DNA from 2 places in the Paenibacillus sp. FSL H3-0321 genome. Region 1 is predicted to be linked to the other one. Evidence: riboswitches for the same ligand, from Rfam matches in the RefSeq annotation. Region 1 holds a riboswitch; the other holds the start of a gene.
The links. Region 1 has a riboswitch for cobalamin ahead of MHI45_RS28565 (energy-coupling factor ABC transporter permease). Riboswitches for the same ligand answer to the same signal wherever they lie in the genome.
Positions count from the first base shown of each region.

Region 2: linked by a shared signal. The riboswitch ahead of metE (5-methyltetrahydropteroyltriglutamate--homocysteine S-methyltransferase) and the one ahead of MHI45_RS28565 (energy-coupling factor ABC transporter permease) in region 1 are both predicted to bind cobalamin.

Region 1 is NZ_JBBODH010000001.1:6,436,396-6,443,566, reverse strand. It holds gene MHI45_RS28590 (sirohydrochlorin chelatase) at 1-435, opposite strand, end outside; gene cobJ (precorrin-3B C(17)-methyltransferase) at 432-2,006, opposite strand; gene MHI45_RS28580 (energy-coupling factor ABC transporter ATP-binding protein) at 2,151-3,014, opposite strand; gene cbiQ (cobalt ECF transporter T component CbiQ) at 3,085-3,876, opposite strand; gene MHI45_RS28570 (energy-coupling factor ABC transporter substrate-binding protein) at 3,860-4,156, opposite strand; gene MHI45_RS28565 (energy-coupling factor ABC transporter permease) at 4,156-4,920, opposite strand; cobalamin riboswitch at 5,184-5,372, opposite strand; gene MHI45_RS28560 (ArsR/SmtB family transcription factor) at 5,536-6,513, shown strand; gene MHI45_RS28555 (DUF6171 family protein) at 6,717-6,992, opposite strand; gene MHI45_RS28550 (alpha-N-arabinofuranosidase) at 7,006-7,171, opposite strand, start outside.
Region 2 is NZ_JBBODH010000001.1:1,784,277-1,791,447, reverse strand. It holds gene MHI45_RS07945 (DedA family protein) at 1-459, shown strand, start outside; gene MHI45_RS07940 (undecaprenyl-diphosphate phosphatase) at 531-1,391, shown strand; cobalamin riboswitch at 1,678-1,888, shown strand; gene metE (5-methyltetrahydropteroyltriglutamate--homocysteine S-methyltransferase) at 2,051-4,351, shown strand; gene MHI45_RS07930 (DUF1540 domain-containing protein) at 4,587-4,739, opposite strand; gene MHI45_RS07925 (DUF4349 domain-containing protein) at 5,148-6,290, shown strand; gene MHI45_RS07920 (hypothetical protein) at 6,429-7,043, shown strand; gene msrB (peptide-methionine (R)-S-oxide reductase MsrB) at 7,127-7,171, opposite strand, start outside.

The sequences.
Region 1 (7,171 bases):
CCCCGGACCCGCATCATTCGCATTCTCCCCCGATGTCAGCATCTTGTCTTCCGGCTGGGCCGGCTGTCTCCACGCAGTTGCTTCTGCGATCCGGTCCAGCAAAATATCCACCGCCCGCTCCTGCACGCCAACCGGACGTCCGTACACAAATTCCACGCCGGGATACTTTAGCTTCGCCTGGTCCATGGCCAGCGGAATGTCCAGCTTGGAATGGCCAGCCGCGAACAAAATAATCGGCACCACGAAAACCGTCGAAGCGCCTCCTTTTACACAAAGCTCTATGCCCTCAGCAATCGAAGGCGAAGCCAGTTCTATAAAGCAGGTTACAAGGGTCAGCTCCGGCTTGCGGGCGGCAAGCTCACTTGTGAATTTCCGCAGCTCCTCGTTGCCCTCCGCTACCCGGCTGCCGTGTCCTACGAGCAATACTGTTTTCATTCGTTGTGGCCCCCATGCTGAAAAAATGTATAAAACCGTTCATTGATTTTGCCCTGCGAACCGTATCGCAGGGCAATCGCTGTAACTGCGGCTATGAGCTCTTCTTCATCCATTCCTTCGGCGACGAGACTGCCTGCATGCGGGCCTCGTCCCGACTTCTTCCCGCCAAGGTACAGCTCGAAGCTGCCCTTGGAGTACACTACGCCGATATCCTCCAGCACGGCTGAGCTGCAGGCCATGCCGCAACCAGCTACACCGATCTGAAGTTCCCGCGGCACCGGCCGTCCGTGGAGCAGCTTATGAAGGCGGATAGCCGCATTAAGCCCGTCTTTCTTTCTTAATTCACAGAAGCCGCACGTCTTCACTTTCACAAAATCCCCCGGCAGGCTCACATTCAGCCCGGCCTCTGCCAGACGGTACGCCTTATCCTCCTGCTCAGCCCCACTGCTGCGCAGCAAAAAATGTCCGTCCCGCGTATACACCAGCTGACCTTCATCGCCTGCAAGCTCCGCAAGCAGCGCCATCTGGGTGCCGCTATATCCGTGGCTGCCAAGTGCCGGCGAAACCTCCAGTTCGGAGGCTTCGAATTGCACCGCCGGCGAAACGGCGGAAGCAAAAGCCTTGGGCAGCTCCGTCCGGGCCGCTGCAGAAGCAGCTCCGCTCTCCGCAGCCGCCGCGCTGCCCATAGGGCCAGCAGCGTTATTCACCTCTGCTGCGGCCTCTGCGGCAACCGCTGCCGCAGCCAGCGACCACGGCTCTGCCGCTGTCCGCAGCCGCTCATGCGGCTTCAGCGCCTGCGTCTCGGCGCCAAGACTGTACTTGCGCTCATAGCCGCGCGGCGTCACCATCAGACCTTCATAGACGGTAGTCGCAGAGTTGCCGACCACAACTGTGGAGAGCATGCCGATCTCATGCTCCAGCATATCCTGCAGCGTAGTTACAACCGTCTGCTGGCGGTCACGGTAGGCGCTTTTGACAATGCCGACCGGCGTGGACGGATCGCGGTAGCGAAGCAGAATGCTGCGGGCTTCCTCAATCTGCCGCGTCCGTTTGCCGCTGCGCGGATTATAGAAGGCAATTACAAAATCCGCCGCACCCGCCGCATCGACACGCGCTGCGATGCTCTCCCACGGCGTCAGATGATCGCTCAGGCTGATCGTGCAGGCATCATGCATAATCGGCGCTCCCAGCAGTGAAGAGCAGGACTGGATCGCCGATATTCCGGGAATCACCTCAACTTCCACACCGCCCGCACGTTTCCAGCCCCGTTCGATCAGCACCTCGTACACCAGTCCGGCCATCCCGTACACACCTGCATCCCCACTGGAAATGACCGCAATGCTCTGTCCCGCTTCCGCCCTGCGCACCGCTTCCTGGGCCCGGCTAACCTCTTCGGTCATACCGGTACCGACAATTTCCTGATGCTTCAGCAGCGGCTTGATCAGCTCTACGTAGGTGTTATAGCCGATGACAGCTTCACTTTCCTCAAGCGCAGCCAGTGCGCGGCCTGTAATATGCTCCAGGGCACCGGGGCCAAAGCCGATAATCAGCAGCTTTCCTTGTTTCTTCATCCTTTTTCCCCCGTCCACAAAATAACCTGATTTCATGCTTCCCTTCTGCTTGCTACAACGCTCTATATATAGCAGATGCTTCTGCCCAATCAGGTACATTCACATCTGTCATTGACGCGAACCTTCTTTTACATTTCAAACTCTCTAAACCCTTATATTTCCAGACTCGCTAAACAGCTGCTTCAGAATGGCTTTGAACTCTTCTGCATTCCGGGGAGCAGTCTGCCCGGCAGTCAAACGGCCGGGCAGGCTATGCCATAAATCGGCGAGCAGCGGCAGGTCAAGGCCGATCGCCCGAATGTCTTCCCCGTCTGCAAAAATATCCTCCGGCGATCCGGCTGCCCGGCAGACGCCTTTATCCAGCACGATGATCCAGTCCGCCCAGCGGTAGGCCAGATTCATATCATGCGTCGCCATGACCACCGTGGTGCCCTTGGCATAAATGCTCTCAAGTCCCGCAAGCAGCTGTCTCTCGGAGAGCGGGTCCAGATAGGAGGTCGGCTCATCCAGCAAAATCAGCTCTGGCTCCATCGCCATGACCCCTGCGAGCGCCGTGCGCTTTTTTTGGCCCAGACTGAGCTGATGAACCGGCTTGTCTTGCAGAGCCAGCAGATTCAGCTGCTCCAGCACTTTCAGACAGCGCTTCTGAATAGCGGCCTCATCCATGCCCGTCCCCCGCAGTCCGAAAGAAATATCCTCGATAGGCGTACTAAGAATCAGCTGCTGCTCGGGGTCCTGAAAGACGAGGCCCACGCGGCGGCGCAGGGCGGCCAGCTCTTTTTTGGAATAGGTTAGCGGGGTACCGCCCTGCAGCACCTTGCCTTTCTGCGGACGCAGTACGCCAACGGCATGCAGGAACAAGGTTGATTTGCCGGAGCCGTTGTGGCCGAGCACTGCTGTTTTTCGTCCTTTGGGGATGGAGACAGTCAGCTCCCGCAGCGCAGGTTCCGCCGTGTCCGGATAACTGTAGGCGACCCCCTCAAAGACCAGGCTATATTCGTTATTCATTGCAATCTCCTTACTCTTAGTTCAGTCTCCACTTTAACTCCTGCCGTTGGCCGCTTCCCCAATCAAGAAATCACCAGCTCCGCAAGATCCATAGCTGAGCCAGCAGCAGCAGGAAAATACCGGCGCAAGCCTGAACCGTGAATCTGCGCGGCACCGGGCGTGACACGTACGGCGGTAAAATGATCTCACCCATGTACCCCCGGGTTATCAGCCCCTGTGACAGCCCATAGTAGCGGTGCATCGTATTCGCAAACAGCGAGCCCGCCATTCCCGCAACTTCACGCAGTTTGGCCACCCGTCCTCTTCTGCCGCCGCGCAGCCGCCGGGCCAGCATCATTCCATGTGCTGTATCGCTCAGCAGGAACAGAAAACGGTACATAATCAGCATGAGCTCCAGTACGATCTGCGGCATCCGCAGCCTGCGGAGTACCTGCAGCAATTCTCCGAACGGTGTTGTAAATATGATAAAAAAGCAGCAGGTCAGGCAGGCCAACACGCGCGCCAGCAGCAACCCTGCCCGGTGCAGTCCCTCCGCTGTAATGTATAGTGAACGAGTCGAAGCCGGGAGCTGCAAGGACATTAACGCCTCACCGGCAGTTGGATGGCCAATTTCAAGCAATAGTGCCGGCAGGCTCAGACAAAAGAACAAAAGTGCCGTACCAAACAGCAGGCCGTAGGCGCGCAGCGGGATTTTGGCGTACAGGACGCACCACACGGTCATCCAGCCCGCAATCACAAGCTGCAAGGCCGGATGAAGCGCATAGGAAAGGATGAACATGACTGCTGCGAACAGGCCTTTCCACATCGCGGGCAGCTGCCTCAGCGCATTGCTGTAGGATAACGCATCAATTCTTCTGATCATTAAGCTTGCGCCGGTCCTGTCTGCCTTTCAGCAGGCCGATGGAATAGCCAATCACTCCGGCCCCGATCGCCGCCTGCAGCGCGAACAGCATGCTTTCCGTTTCGCCAGGCAGCTCCGTCAGCGGTTTGAACCACGGCTCATAACCGGGATCAATCTCTGTAATTACACCCTCTGCGGCATCATCAGCCCCGCCGAATTCCCCGTTCACCAGCAGCAGAGGCAGCACCACCAGCAAAATCACCGCCAGCAGCATCAACCCATTTTTCCACTTATTGCTCATCACAGACTTCCTCCCTTGGTTTGCCGTTTCAGCAGCGACAGCTCATTCGGGTTGTAGGATTTCAGCCAGTTCCAGAGCAGCACGGTCAGCAGCCCCTCGCTGATGGCGAGCGGAATCTGCGTCACGGCAAAAATACCGCCGAACTTAATCAGAGAAGCCAGCACACCCCCGTCTGCCGCCGGAAAAGCCACTGCAAGCTGAACCGAGGTCACCACATACGTCATGAGATCAGCCACTGCCGCCGCCATAAAGACTGCCAGCTTTTCACGCCCATTCACCTTCATTAGCAGCTTATAGACCGCATACCCGGCAAAAGGACCGGCCACCGCCATCGAAAATGCATTCGCTCCGAGTGTCGTTATCCCCCCGTGCGCCAGGAGCAGCGCCTGAAACAGCAGCACAACAGACCCGATTACGCTCATCGGCAGCGGCCCCAGCATTACAGCACCAAGTCCCGTTCCTGTAGGATGGGAGCTGCTTCCGGTTACGGAAGGCATTTTGAGTGCCGACAAGACAAAGGTAAATGCACCCGCCAGCCCAAGCAGCAGCTTCAGCTCCGGGTTGTCCTTGGTCATTTTCTTCAGCTTAAGGACTCCAAGGGTAAAAAACGGCAGAAACGCCACCCACCAGAATACGGCCCAGCCTACCGGCAGAAAACCCTCCATAATATGCATCGCGTTGGCCGTGCCCGGCTCATTCAGCAAAAAATAAAAGGTAAATCCGGCAATGAGTGCAGCAAAACTCCAAAACTTGCGTTTGTTCATCCTTTTCCCTCCATGGATTCGTCATTTTGTGCCGCATCAAATCAAAAACTCCCGCCCCGGGGGGTGGGAGTGCTATGTACGTCATCAGATATGTAAGAGATGGTGGTACCGCTGCAACATCGCGGAGAATTCGCAGAATTGTAATGTGGGGGAGCTGAAGCTGGCACTTGCTCTGCACCAAATCTTCAAAATCCACCGTCCCCAAAACTGCATGCCTTCATCTCTTTAACCAATTCGTACACCGCTCCTATCCGCGTAGAGTCGTGGTGCGCGCAAACAAGGTAGGTCTCCTGGCTCGGGATCATAACGCCTTCCTTCGTCTTCCCCGGCTGTTTGCCGAGTGACATGCTGAAGTTCAGCTCTTCCTTACAGTGGCGGGACCGCTCGGGATTTGCACCCGATTCCCTGTTACCCCTTGTAGTTACAAGGGCACCTTGTCTTATCGCTAATTTATCCTGTACATTATAGTGGACTTCGCCGGGTGGTGTCTGTGATAAAAGTGGAGCGGCAAAGTTCTCCAGCACACCATCCGGTGAACCCAACGGGTTGTAAGAAAGCCATTTAAGTAATATAATTATTAACTATATAACTTGAATCCGGAGGCGTACCCAGAAAATGAAACTTGATCTTACCGAAGATTCCCTGCCGGTGTACGAGGCGCTCTCAAGCGCTGTACGTCTGCGAATGCTGCAGCTGCTTGCTGTTCAGCCCATGAATGTAAAGGAATTGGCGGGAGCGGTCAAGCTGAGCAGCGCCATTATGACAATGCATGTTCGTAAGCTGGAAACGGCCGGACTGATCCGCACCCATATGGCTCCCGGACGAAGCGGACTGCAAAAGATTTGTTCTCTTGCCGCTGAAGGGGTGGAGATTATCTTCCCACTCCAGGCCAAAGCAGAGCGCAAGGGTCACCGGAAAGAAATACCGGTCGGACATTATTCCGATTTTGAGATAGAGCCAACCTGCGGGCTGGCCACTACCGAGCATATCATCGGCAGCTTCGACGATCCCCGTTATTTCTGGGATATGGAGCGGATGAATGCCGGAATTCTCTGGTTTGGCAAAGGTTATGTCGAATACAAAATACCCAACTTCCTGTTGTCCAGCCAGCAGCCGGAGGAGCTCATCATTACGATGGAGATTGCCTCCGAAGCACCCTCAACCAATAATAACTGGCCTTCGGATATTGCGTTTACGCTGAATGGCCAGAAGCTCGGGTTTTGGACTAGCCCAGGCGATTACGGAGACAGCCCGGGGAAATATACCCCTGCCTGGTGGCCGGCGTACACCAATCAATACGGCCTGCTCAAGCAGCTGCGCATTACCCCAAAAGGAACCTATATGGACGGCTTAAAACTCTCAGACATTACGCTGGAGCAGGTTGCAATCCGCAACAAGCAGTGGACCTTCAGGCTCTCGGTGGAAGAGGATGCCGAACATATCGGCGGGCTCACCTTATTCGGCAAAGGCTTCGGTAATTACAACGAGGATCTGGTCATAGAGCTGTTCTATACCGATGGATTCAATGGTGCTGACGCGGATAAAAGGGATGCAGCAGCAGGTGCTGACAATGGGAATGGAACAGTCTCCTAGCCAAGCGATGCCTTCACTGTAAAGTCCGCATATATATTCTTCTTTTCTCACATAAACGCCCCCATCCCTCGCGGTATTGCATCCACGAGTGATGAGGGCGTTTAAAATTTCAGTATGCCTGGGACTCCATGGGGTTCTTTCCGGTATTCACAGCCAATGATGCTTCCTCTGTGACAAAGGCTCTCCAACGGCTTGGCGGAACGCTACTCCGTGACCGGACTCCACAAACCGCCGCCCGGCAACGGGCAGCCGCGCTCCTTCAGCTTGGCCACTACCGGAATGATACAGCCACAGGCCGTGCATGTTACGCCATCCTGGAGCTTCGGACAAGCTGAGCAAAGGGCAACCCGCTCCCTGTATACTTCATCTGAAGCGGTGTTGTCCGGGGTGAACATTGATGAAGCCAGAATCCGGGCAATCTGGGCATCCGTCACCTTGTACTCTTCCCGGCAGCCCTTGCAGGTTGATAAAGTGCTCATAACGGATGCTCCCTTAAGCCTTCGGGGTAATTTCCAGCACGGTCACCGACATCGGAGGCAGCTCAACGTTAAGCTTGCCGCCTTCCAGCTTAAAGCCGGTAAACGGCTGTGGCGTCACTGCCTCCGGCTGGCTGAATGTATTGTGGGCATCAATTGCTGTTCCGGCCAGCGTCGTTCCA
Region 2 (7,171 bases), 4.7 Mb from region 1:
GCCGGCTCGCTGCTGGGAGCGCTTGTGCTGTACTGGATCGGCCGGATGCTGGACGTGAACAGACTGGAGCGGATTGTGGACCGCTGGGGCGGACTTCTCCGGATCAGCGGAAAAGATATCCGTAAAGCGGATGCCTGGTTCGACAAATACGGCTACTGGACGGTATTATTCTGCCGGATGATTCCGCTGGTGCGGAGTCTGATCTCCATTCCTGCCGGAATGTCGGGGATGAAATTCGGATTATTCATGCTGTTTACGACGATCGGGACGCTCGGCTGGAATGTGCTGCTTATTCTGCTGGGTGCTGCGCTGGGAGAATCCTGGGAGGATATTGGCGTGTACATGGAAGCTTACTCGAGTGTCGTCTACGTATTGATTGCTGTGGGAGTTGTTGTGGGTGGTGTGCTCTATTTCCGCAAACGCCAGTCCGGTAGAAAACCGGTAGATACCACGGATTAATTTAATACACAGGTTTCTCAGAACATTTAAAGCCTCGCAAAGGGTGAGGTCAATAAAAGGAGGGGATCAATATGGAGCTGCTCACTATCATGAAAGCCATCATTCTGGGAATTGTAGAAGGATTAACTGAATTTGCTCCGGTATCCTCGACCGGCCATATGGTAATCGTGGATGATATGTGGTTGAAATCCCAGGAATTCCTCGGAAAATATGCAGCAAACACGTTCAAAGTAGTCATCCAGCTGGGGTCGATCCTGGCGGTAGTCATCATTTTCCGCAACCGGTTCATCGACCTGCTGGGTCTCAAGCGGTTCAGCCGCAAGGAGCTGACGGCGGTGCCGGAAGGACAGCCTCCGGTGGAGACGGAAGGCCGGCTGAAGCTGGCGCAGGTCATTGTGGGACTTATTCCTGCAGGAATTCTCGGGTTTCTGTTCGAGGATTACATCGACGAGCATTTATTCTCGACGTCGACGGTGCTGATCGGTCTGGTCATTGGTGCAATATTCATGATTTTTGCCGACCGGTTCGCCCCCAAAAAAATCAAGACAGAGAGTGTTGACCAAATTACATATAGACAGGCGCTATCGGTAGGTTTGATCCAATGCTTGTCGCTCTGGCCCGGCTTTTCACGCTCCGGATCGACCATCTCAGGTGGAGTGCTGCTGGGTATGAGCCACCGTGCGGCTGCCGATTTCACCTTTATTATGGCAGTGCCGATCATGGCCGGTGCGAGTCTGATTTCACTGGTCAAGAACTGGCAGTATTTTACGATAGATGCCCTGCCGTTTTTTATTGCCGGGTTCATTAGTGCCTTCCTGTTCGCGCTGCTCTCTATGAAGTTTTTCCTGAAGCTGATCAACCGGATCAAGCTCATGCCGTTTGCGATTTACCGTCTCGTTCTTGCCGGGGTAGTCTACCTCGTCTGGTTCTAAAAGACAGGCTGAAATAGTCCGTTGATTGCTATCATTTATCGAAAAGGAACCGGGTGTACCTCCTTGCCAAGGACGGTGCAGCCGGTTCTTTTTGCTGTATACCAAACGTTCTGCTGAAGCTGCTTCTTGAAGAGAGGCTGTGAGGGAATGTGCGGCAGAATCCCCGCAAAATGAGCCTGTACGGCACCAGCTATAGGGAATGTGTATAACGGGAATACCCGTAAATCTGTTGCGGATAAGGTATCGGATTCAGTATGATGGCATCAGATTACGGGATGAATACAATTTGCAAATATCGGAGACAGGCGCCAGCCGGAGCATCAGAAAGGCCCGGAGGCTTAATAGGGAAATTCGGTGACAAGCCGATGCGGTCCCGCCACTGTAACGGAAGAGTTCATAGCAGCCCATGTCACTGGCCATCTCTACTTCGCCGGGAAGACTTGCTGATGGATGCCGACGCCGCTAGCCAGGAGACCTGCCTGTCTCAACAGCACTGCAGTACCTACGGAAGATAGGGAGGTGTTAAGACGTTACCCATTGGCAGCTCATGGGCGTCTTTCCCTGCGGCCTGGTTAGGGAAGACGCTCTTTTTTATTGATAACGACTGAGATCATTAACTAAAGCTTAAGGCATTTACTATAGACAAGGGAGTGACTGTAATGACAAACAACATCAAGACGAGCAGCCTCGGTTATCCGAGAATCGGAAAGAACCGGGAGTGGAAAAAGACGCTGGAGGCTTACTGGAGCGGCAAAATCAATGAAGAAACCTTCCGCGCGGAAATGGCCGGGATTCAGCTTCAGCACCTCAAGACACAGCAGCAGGCCGGGATCGCACTGATTCCTGTCAATGATTTCACCTTTTATGACCATGTGCTGGATACCGCTGCTATGTTTGGCATTGTTCCTCCGCGTTATGCCTACGATGGCGGAGACATTCCGCTCGATCTGTACTTCGCCATGGCGCGCGGCAATTCGGCCGCCCCTGCCTGCGAGATGACCAAATGGTTCAATACGAATTACCATTATATCGTGCCGGAAATCGGCGGGCAGACTCCCCGCCTGATTGAGAATAAACCGCTCGCTGCCTACCGTTTCGCCAAAGAGCAGGCAGGTATTGAGGGCAAGCCGGTTATAGTCGGGCTCTATACCTTCCTGAAGCTCTCCAAGGGATTCGCTGCGGATCAAATTGCAGAGGTTGCTGCCCGTTTCCTGCCGGTGTATGTGCAACTGCTGCAGGAGCTGCAGCAGGAAGGCGTGGCTTGGGTACAGATCGACGAACCGGCAATTGTGACCGGATTAACCGGGGAAGAAGTTGAACTGCTGGGAACTATCTACAGAGAGATTGCTGCAGCAGTGCCTGGACTTCATGTCTTGCTGCAGACTTACTTTGAAGCCGCAGAGCCGCTGGAAGTGCTGCTGAAGTTGCCTGTGCAGGGCATCGGATTGGACTTCGTCCATGACGGCGGGGCCAATCTGGCCTCGATCCGGCGTCTGGGCTGGCCAGAGGACAAATGGCTGGGAGCGGGCATTATCGACGGGCGCAATATTTGGCGCTCCGATCTGGATGCCAAGCTTGAGCTGGTCCGCGCACTGAAGTCCCATGTGCCGGACGAACGGCTGATCCTCCAGCCATCCTCCAGTCTGCTGCATGTGCCTGTAACTGTTCAAGGCGAGGACAAGTTAAAGCCTGCGGTACGGCAAGCGTTGGCCTTCGCCGACGAGAAGCTGGCGGAGCTGAGCCTGATTGCAGCAGCGGCGGGCGAGGATGGGCAGGTCTATGCCGCAGCGCTCGCCGAGAGCCGCGAGGCGCTGAAAGTGTTCCGCGCCCTGCCGGAACGCGGGCGCCAGGATGTGGCTGAGCAGGTGCGCAGCCTGGATAAGCTGCCGGACAGCCGCAGCTTGCCCTTCGCGGAACGCGTAAAGGTGCAGCAGCAGAAGTGGCAGCTGCCGCTGCTGCCGACAACGACGATCGGCAGCTTCCCGCAGACGCCTGAAGTGCGCCAGGCCCGGCTCAAATGGCGTAAGGGCGTCTGGAACCAGGAGCGTTATGACGGATTTATCCGCCAGCAAATTGCAGATGCGATTACTTTTCAAGAGGAGCTCGGGCTGGATGTGCTCGTGCACGGTGAATTTGAGCGGACGGATATGGTTGAATTCTTCGGCGAGAAGCTGGCAGGGTACCTCTTTACCAAAGGGGGCTGGGTCCAATCCTACGGTTCACGTTGTGTGAAGCCGCCGGTCATTTATGCCGATGTTGCGTTTACCGGCCCTATGACCGTGAAGGAAAGTCTGTACGCCCAGTCGCTCACCAGTCTTCCGGTAAAAGGGATGCTGACCGGTCCGGTGACCATTCTGAACTGGTCGTTTGTCCGTGATGATCTCAGCCGTGAAGAGGTGGCTAACCAGATCGCCCTTACCTTACGTTATGAGGTTCAGGCGCTTGAGGAAGCGGGAATCGAGATGATTCAGGTGGATGAACCGGCGATCCGTGAAGGCCTGCCGTTAAAGGCTGAAGATCATGAGCATTATTTGAGCTGGGCGGTAAGATCTTTCCGTATCGCTACCAACTCTGTGAAGGCGACCACGCAGATCCATACGCATATGTGCTACAGTGAGTTCAATGACATGATCGGACCGATCTCGGCGATGGATGCCGATGTAATCTCCATCGAGACCTCGCGCAGCCATGGGGAGCTGATCGTCAGCTTTGAAGAACAGGAGTATGACAAGGGAATCGGTCTTGGTGTGTATGATATTCATAGTCCGCGTGTACCGAAGGTAGAGGAAATGACACAGGCTATTGAGCGGGCGCTGCGTGTGCTTGATGCCGGACAGTTCTGGATTAATCCGGACTGCGGCCTGAAGACACGGGGCTGGGAAGAAACCGGAGCGGCGCTGCGCAACATGGTGCAGGCTGCCGTGATTGTCAGAGAGAAGAGCGGAGCGGTCAGCCGCTGATACGTCCGTTATACCGGGCGCACATTTTCCCAGTGATCCGTAGGGGGGCTGAATATCCCGAGGAAGTCCAGCTAGGGTCGGCATATATACTGTAAAAACCAATCCGGGGTATTCCACCCCGGATTGGTTTTTTGTGGCGATCTTTTTAGCAGAAACACTTGATAATAATTCTCATTCTTGATAGAATGGGAAACAGAAAAGAAGGAACCGTGGAGGGTCCCTTCTACGTTTAACCTTATTTACTTTCGAAAGTTTTGCAGTCTGTTTCTTCAGACTGTGTAGGCTCTTTGGAGCTGTGATAAGCAACAAAAATGGACTCAGCGTTGCATTTGTTCTCTTCAGCCCAATAGGTGCAAGAGTTCACTGCGCACAATACGTCTTTTGCCATGAGGGTTCACCTCCCCTTATAGTGGATTGGCAACATGATTAGAACGTTGTGATTTGTCCTGTTCAGCAAGGTGGAGCTTGTCCGAACAGAACCATACCCTTATTCCTTGTGAATAGAGGGTATTTGGTGTTTCACTGTCTTTTCAGACACGATTATTGTAGCAAATAAAGCCTCCTTTCGCAAACAGGATCATTCAGCATTCGAATGATCCTGTTTGCGATGTAAACGGTGTTAAATTTGGGAATAAACATCAAAAAAGGTTCGGAATTCTCCAATCTCCTGCAACCTTCCAGCTTTTGGAACGTCAAAATAAATAACGCGGAAGAGACTCAGAGATCAAAGGGCCTTTCGCCGGAGTGTTTTATATAGAAGAAGCTGAAATTCCACTACACTTTTGGAGGAATGAGAATGCGAAAATGGGGTCTGCATTACTTTTTATCTTTATTGGTTCTAGCAGTTGTGCTGGCAGGCTGTGGTTCAGGCGACGACAGCAACTCGGCTGCTGATCAACTCAGTGCGAACACCTTCTCTGAGGGAGGGGCGGCAGATTCAGTACCTGCGGCTGCTTCGGTTCAATCGAAGGAATCTTCGGCGGAGTCTGCTACAGTAACAGCAGGCGGACAGGATCAGAAAACCGATGCGAACAAGACGGGGACAGCCAAGAATCTAGGTACAGAACAGGGTGCTGAACAACCTTCCGGATTTACCGGGAGCGATGTTGCAGCCGGACTGAACAAGAAGCTGATCTACCGGGCCAACCTCAATATGGAGGTAAAGGACTATGCCTCAGCGCAAAGTGATGTACGGAACATGATTACTTTGGCCGGCGGCTATATTATTGAATTCTCGGAGAATATGTCTGAATACGAGAAGGGCGGGACCTTTATTCTGAAGGTGCCGGCTTCCGGATTCGCCTCTTTTCTGGATAATCTGGAGAAGATCAAGAATGAAAAAATTCAGCAAAGCATCACCGGGCAGGACGTTTCAGAAGAATATGTTGATCTGGAATCACGTCTTAAGGCTAAGCAGCTGATGGAGAACCAGTATATCGAGTTTATGAAAAAAGCAACCAAATCGGCCGACCTGGTCGCTTTCGCTAACCAGCTTGGAGCGATTCAGGAGGAAATCGAACAGATTAAAGGCAGAATGCGTTATATTGATCAAAATGTCTCCTTCTCCACCGTGGAGCTCCGCCTCTATCAGACGGACGAAAGTTTTGCCGTTACGCAGAAGAAAGAGCAGGGTCCGCTGTTAGACCGGGCATCGGATGCACTCAAGAGCAGCCTGAACGCTTTGTCCATTATGTTCCAGTGGCTGGTTGTTTTTCTTGCAGCGGCCCTTCCGGTGCTCCTTATAGGCGGAGTGGTTACAGCGATTGTCCTCTGGTACCGGAGAAAATCCAAGGAGCGTGAGAAGACGCATATGGAGCGAATCGGTCAGATCAACCGGGAGCAGAACAGGGAGAATCTGAACCGCAGCAGCACAGAGCCTGCGCCGGAGAATAGAACTGCCCCCGAGGAAGATGGCGGTGAACCGGAGAATAAAGGATAAAGAATGAGCACCCTGTATGGGATGATAAGTTTTTTCGCAGCTTGGTTGTAATTCTCTTTTGAAATTTCCCTAATAGATGAGAAGCAAAGATGGCGCGCCAGCTTCTACTAACTAATATGTATAGGGAGATGGATAACAATGAACAGACACGGAGCAGTTAGAACAATTACCAATGCAGCCAGCTACACAGGGGTAACAACAAAGCTTATTCTGCCGACAACCATTAATCCGGTAAACGGCTACGTCGACTGGTACTTGGGCATCGGAGATGCCTCCATTGAAGCGGGGATTTCCTACTCTTACCTCGGGTTCAAAGTGTTTCTTGGAGCCTCCTACGGAGGAACCAGCACGTACTATGATTCCCAAGTTGTATCGAGTCTTGCCAAAGGCCAGACGGTTGACCTTAAGCTCACTTATGATCATTCCACGCGTCAAGCCACCTTGTATCTGAATGGTGCGGCGCTCCCTTGGACCGACCACAAGGATGTCGGCAATGCGTCGAAGGCGCTGGGGACGTATAACAAAGTGAAAATGATACACGGTGTGGAGGATCAAGGCGCCAGCTCGTACAGCCAGGCCAGCTTCTCCCAAACCCAGCTGCGTACGGACACAGCCGGGGCGAATTACACGCCTTGGACCAGCAGCCTCTCAACAACACAAAAGGTTGCTGTAGGCAGTGGTGATCCAACCAGTGCTAATAAATTCTCAGTGATTAATTTTGCACCACTTATTACGAAGCTTGACCCTGCATAAGCAAATACAAAAAAAGAAACTCTGTAATCAGAGTTTCTTTTTTTTGTATGGGTTAGATGTTTAGAATTCCTGTTCGTTATGAATCAGGCATGCTGGAAGAGCACACGGTACTCTCCATAGCCTTCCTT